One region of the Lysinibacillus sp. FSL H8-0500 genome, then DNA from elsewhere that is predicted to be linked to it. Evidence: riboswitches for the same ligand, from Rfam matches in the RefSeq annotation. Region 1 holds a riboswitch; the other holds the start of a gene.
What was found. A riboswitch is a leader RNA that binds a small molecule or an ion and turns the genes downstream of it on or off. The one in region 1 is predicted to bind thiamine pyrophosphate.
Positions count from the first base shown of each region.

Region 2: it holds a riboswitch for thiamine pyrophosphate, as region 1 does, so the genes downstream of both, thiM (hydroxyethylthiazole kinase) here and thiW (energy coupling factor transporter S component ThiW) in region 1, are expected to answer to the same signal.

Region 1 is NZ_CP150292.1:1,026,450-1,029,652, forward strand. Features, by position in the region: gene MHB44_RS04675 (VWA domain-containing protein) at 1-741, shown strand, start outside; gene thiW (energy coupling factor transporter S component ThiW) at 959-1,462, opposite strand; TPP riboswitch at 1,554-1,661, opposite strand; gene MHB44_RS04685 (MFS transporter) at 1,726-2,922, opposite strand; gene MHB44_RS04690 (ABC transporter substrate-binding protein) at 3,074-3,203, opposite strand, start outside.
Region 2 is NZ_CP150292.1:3,477,378-3,480,580, forward strand. Features, by position in the region: gene MHB44_RS16500 (acyl--CoA ligase) at 66-1,667, opposite strand; TPP riboswitch at 1,851-1,949, shown strand; gene thiM (hydroxyethylthiazole kinase) at 2,037-2,792, shown strand; gene thiD (bifunctional hydroxymethylpyrimidine kinase/phosphomethylpyrimidine kinase) at 2,792-3,203, shown strand, end outside.

The sequences.
Region 1 (3,203 bases):
ACAGTGATCGCGGAAAGTGAGAAGGAAGATCCTGTATTAGCGCAGTGGCAATATGGTCTCGGTAAAACATTTGCCTTTACATCCGATTCAACAGGTAAATGGACAGGTGATTGGGCAAGGTGGCAGGACTGGGGCACATTTTGGCAAACCCTTATTTCACAAATGCTGCCAAGCTATAATGATGTTGCCTATGATGTAAGATTAGACGCAGAGGGTTCATTTATGATTACAGACCCTACAAATGAAGCCGCATTTTTAGATATTGTAGCGGTCAATGAAGCAGGAGAAGAACTAGCAACACAGCTAGAAACCATTTCTGCTTCCCAAGTTCGTGCAACAGTACAAACAGAACCCGGATTGATTTTCTTCCGCATTGCTGATGAGGAGCAGGCTATTTATCAGGCAGGGCTAAGTGTTCCTTATAGTGCTGAATATGAGTTACGCCCAATAAATGAGTCATTAGTAGAGGAATTAGCGAAGCAAACAGGTGGTGCTGTTTTAAAAGAACCCGAGGATGCTTTTCGTGACTTTACACAAAAGGGAGCAGATCGTCAAAACATTACGACATGGCTTATGCTAGCAGGGATGCTGTTATTCTTTATGGATATTACCATTAGACGTTTTGGCTGGAGCTTCCTCACTAAGCCGAAGCACAAAGAGCCTCTTGCTGAACAACAGCCTGTACAGGCAGAGGACACAAATGTTGCACAGCTATTAAAGGGTATGAAAAAGCGATCATAGTAGGAAAGAGAGCAGTGCAAAGAGGTAGGATTTTGCACTGCTTTTTGTTGTTTTATAGGGAGGTGATCAAGCTCCGCTCAAAAGTGGAGAGTAAGTGATCAAAAAGGGTGAAGTTTTGCTCAAAATAAGGGGCAGATGATCAAAAAAGGAAAGCTTCGCTCAAAAGAAGGAGTCAAGTGATCAAAAATCTCCCAGAAATCCATTAAAATCTATTTAACTATTCATACAGTGAGGATTTAAAATGTTTTATAAGCACCGTTTTTTGTAAGCTGCTTGCAACGACAATACCTAAAATAGCTCCAATGGTACTTGACGTTAAAAAGGCTGGCATAAAAAATAACGCAGCTACTGATGTTCCCATTAATAATTGAGCATAAGGCACTGCAATAAGTGAAGCAAGAATACCTGTTCCAATTATTTCACCAACGCCAGCTAACCACATTTTATGGCTATATTTATAGGCAAGCGCAGCACATAATGCACCAATAACACTTCCCGGAATCGCCAACAAAGAGCCTGTACCTGTAAGGATACGAACCATTGCTGTAACAAAGGCAATGATAATGGTTGGGACGGGTCCAAGAATAATGGCACTTATCACATTTATTGCATGTTGAACAGGATAGGCACGTGCAATCCCCGTTGGAATAGATACAAAGGTAGAGCCTGCGATAGCTATTGCTACCAGTAAAGCCATAATTGTTAATTTTCGAATAGACATGAAATGCACTCCTTTAGATGATGTTTACTAGAAAAATAAAAAGGCCGCTTCCTTTAAACAGCAGGAAGCGACCTTGCATATACATATTAACAAGCAAGTTGCATCACTTCCCTCCGCTAGTGTGAACTAGATCAGGTTCAAAGGGTCCGTATATAACCATATACGTCTCAGCCTCGTAAAGACTCCCCTAGTGGTAATAAATAAATTATTGATATTTTTAGTAGAACAACCTTAATATACCGTATTTTGAAAAATAGTCAATACTAATGTGTATCAGGCTGCATAAGATGTGGTGCTTTTTTTATTGTCCAAATCAGAGCAAGGAAAAAACAGGATAATAAAATAATGGCACCCAAAATATAAGGGCTGTTCATATTCCAATCAAATAGAATGCCTGCCAATGCAGGACCAATCATATTGCCAAGGCTCATGTAGGCATTGTTCAAACCAGCAGCAAAGCCTTGCTCATTGTCAGCAAGCTTAGAAATTAGTGTATTAACAGCAGGACGAATTAATGTAGTAGCGGTTGAGAAAATCGTGGCTACAACTAATATAAGCGCAAATCCTGACACAAATAATATTAAATAAATAGAGACAGCTGCGACGAATAAATTGATTAAGACAACCTTCATTTCCCCTAAGCGTTTAAAGAGCGGTGTAATGACAAACATTTGAACGACTACGCCAAATGCACCACCAACCACTAAAATAATGGCAATATCACCAGGTGTATAATTGAATTTCTCTGTGACAAATAACGATAAAGTTGTTTGGAAATTAGCGATGCCAAATGAGAATACCATCATAATAATGAGCATAACGAAATACGGCATATGTACAGAACGGGCCATTTGCCTTGCAAGGTTGTCTTGCTTTTGTTTGTTTTGTACTACGCTTGGCTTTGTGGATGGTAGTAAGAACAATGATAATAGCGCAGCCAAAATAGCCGCAGCGCCAGCAGTATAGAAGGGGAAATGCAAGCTTACTTTTGATAAGAAGCCACCGATTCCAGGACCAATCATAAAGCCAAGAGACATAGCAGCTCCTAACATCCCCATTCCTTTTCCGCGTTCTTCATAGGTTGTCACGTCTGCAACAAAAGCCATAATAGGAGGTGCTACAAACGCAGAGCCAAGACCACCTAGAAAGCGGGCAACAAAGAGCATCCATATATCTGTAGAAAATCCAAAACCAATTTGTGCAAGCCCTGAAAGGATAAGACCAAAAATAATTAAATTTTTTCGACCGTATTGATCCGAAAGATTCCCAGCAATTGGAGAAAATACAAATTGAGCTAAGGCGAATGTTGCAATCAACATGCCAAGAATTTGCCCTGCTGCGCCAAATATTCTTAAATACTCCGGCATAACAGGAATAATAATACCAATACTACCCATTGTGATAAACATATTAAACATTAAAATATATAAAGCCGCCTTATTAGACTTTTGCTGGGTCATTAACTAACTCTCCTTTTTGTCACCAAATATACTACAGTCTATCATAAGGAGATGTTTAGTGTATCGGTTGAAAGTCTGAAATAGTATCATTTCGATAAAATAGAAGGTCTGTCGAGAGCGCAAAATTTTCTCGGCAGACCTTTTGCATTTGTTAACGAATACTCATTTTAAATTCTAAAAATAATTCATTATATTTCCCTAAATAATCTGGTCCTAAATTTTTATAGACCTCTAATGTCTCACGTTGCTCCTCAGTAGGGTAGTGGCGTTCGTCTGTGACA
Region 2 (3,203 bases), 2.4 Mb from region 1:
ATACCTTACCAAAATCATAAAAAAAATCAAAGTCCATGCGCTTACATAAACTTTGATTTTCGATATTATTTCCTAGGAAATGATGTATATTCAAGTTGTTTCGCTTCTTGTTGTCGTAATTCGACACGGCGAATTTTCCCTGAAGAGGTTTTTGGTAGCTCTTCTACAAACTCAATGGCACGAGGATATTTATAGGGTGCTGTTAATGTTTTTACATGCTGCTGAAGTGTTTGCATAAGCTGCTGATCACCGATTTCACCCTGATGAAGAACAATAAATGCCTTGACAATATTTCCTCGAACCTTGTCAGGGCTTGCTATAACAGCCGCTTCTTTGACAGTTGGATGCTTCATTAAGGCATCCTCCACTTCAAATGGGCCAATTGTATAGCCTGAAGAAATAATGACATCATCACCTCGCCCCTCAAACCAAAAGTAGCCATCCTTATCTTTATAGGCACGATCTCCTGTAATATACCAATCACCACGGAATTGTAAATGTGTACGTTCAGGGTCTTTTAAATATTTTTTAAAGAGTGCAGGTGTTGCTCGGTGGACGGCTATATCTCCCACTTCTCCGACAGCAACTGGCTGACCTTCGTCATTAATAATGTCTACTGTATTGCCAGGTGTTGGTTTTCCCATCGAACCAGCTCTTGTTTCCATTCCCACCATTGTACCAACAAGTAATGTATTTTCAGTTTGACCATAGCCATCTCGTATTTGTACATGACAAACATCTGAAAATACTTTAATCACCTCACTATTTAAAGGCTCACCTGCTGACACAGCCTGACGAACGGCACTTAAATTATATCGCTGTAAATGATCAAGTGCTGCCATAAAACGATATTCCGTTGGTGTGCAACATAGAACATTAATATTGAACTTTTCAAGCAATGTTAGGTAAGTAGCTGCATCAAATTTCCCCTTATAGACAAATGCTGTTGCACCACTTCCTAATGTAGCAAGGAACGGACTCCATATCCATTTTTGCCAGCCAGGTGCTGCTGTAGCCCAAACAATATCATTCTCTTGGACACCTAACCAATAGGGAGCTGATGTACGTAAATGTGCATAGCCCCAGCTATGACTATGGACTGCGGCTTTAGGATTACCTGTTGTACCACTTGTATAGGCTAAAAAAGCAATATCTGTGCTTTTGGTTGGAGTAGGATTTATGTAAGTTGTTGATTGATATTGCATATTTTCTAGTAATGGTTGCCATGGTTCATGTGCATTACCAATTACAAATTGCTGTATACCCTGTAAATTTTCCACCTTATCAAATTGTTCAATATAAGGCTCATAGGCAATAATAGCTTGTACATTTGCATGTTGAATGCGATAGTCAATATCTTTGGTTCTTAACATTTCTGAGCTTGGAATAATCGTTAAACCCGCTTTTAAAGCAGCAATATAAACAATATAGGCTTCGACAGAGCGTGGTACCATCACTAGTATCACATCACCTTTTGTTAAGCCTTGTTTTGTAAAAACATGTGCTGCCTGATTGGCCCTTTCAAGTAAATGCGTGTATGTAATCCATTGAACCTCTTGATGTTCATCACAAATAATTAATGCATTTTTAGTTGTATCCTGTGCATATTTTTCAATTTCCTCTGTAATATTATACCATTCTGGTGCAATCAAATCTTGTCTTTTCACGGCAAATGCCCCCTTTTGTTATGACACATTATAAATCTCCTATTTTGTGTTTTTCAATGCTTTGCGTTCAATTTACCAAAAGTCATGACAACTATCATATTTAGTTATATGGTATCGGTCATATTCATATGAATTCTCTCTTGAACAAGCTAAAAAAGTATGGTACATTTTGGTCAACTGAAAACAAGATTGCAGGGGGACTCATTATGAGTTGAGAAGGTAAAACCTGACCCTTTGAACCTGTTAGTTAATACTGGCGTAGGGAGCAATATCCATCTATTTTTATTGATGAAGGGCTCTTTTGCGTGTATTTTTACACAAAAAGGGCCTTTTTGCATGCTTACGTTCGTCCAATAAGGAGGACCTATAATGATTATTCAAAAAATTCGGCAAAAAAATCCATTAATTCATTGCATTACAAATTATGTCGTCGCAAACTTCCAAGCAAATGGACTATTAGCAATTGGTGCTTCACCTGTTATGGCTGATGGCAACGATGAGGTGGAGGAAATGGTAAAAATTTCCTCAAGCTTATTAATTAATATCGGCACACTGAATGATACCATGAAAAAATCTATGTTACTGGCTGGAAAAAGGGCAAATGCGCTTGGTATCCCTGTTATGTTAGATCCAGTAGGCGCTGGTGCAACAAACTACCGTAAACAAGCTGTACAATACCTACTCGAAGAAATTCAATTTGCAGCTATTCGTTGCAATATTGGAGAACTTGCGGCAATTGCTCATGTAGAATGGCAGCAAAAGGGTGTAGATAGTGGAACAGGCTCTATTTCTGTAGAGGATGAAGCAAAAAAAGTGGCCAAGCTGTATCAATGTATCGTCATTGTTACAGGTGAAAAGGACTTTATCACAGATGGCAATCAGCAGCAATGGATTGCAGGTGGAAATGCCCAAATGACAGAGGTCACTGGAACAGGCTGCCTTTTAAGTGCTATTTGTTGTGCTGCTTATGTAGCTGATCAGCAGCCCTATCATCAGTTAGCTGAGATACTAAAGCTTTATAAACAAATTGCCGAGCAAGCTGCTGCTTCTACACAATATATAGGTGATTTTCAAATTGCTGTGTTAAATGAACTAGGTCGTCTATCCAAGGGCGGTGAGCAATAATGCACATTGTGACAACAATCGCTGGTTCTGATAGTGGTGGCGGTGCTGGCATACAGGCTGATTTAAAAACCTTTCAGGAATTAAAAGTGTTTGGAACAACCGTTATTACAGCTTTAACTGCTCAAAATACACGAGGTGTTTCAGGTGTTCTGCCAATTGAGGCAGCTTTTGTAAAACAACAACTACAGGCATTGCTTGATGATTTTTCAATAAGTGCTGTCAAAACAGGCATGTTATTTTCCTCAGCTATTATTCATACAATTGCGCAAGTAATAGCTGATACAAACATACCACTTATTGTTGATCCTGTGATGATTGCCAAAGGTGGCGAAAGTTTATTACAGCAAGAAGCCATTGATGCTATTATCCATTATTTACTGCCAATCGCAACTATTGTCACGCCAAATATTC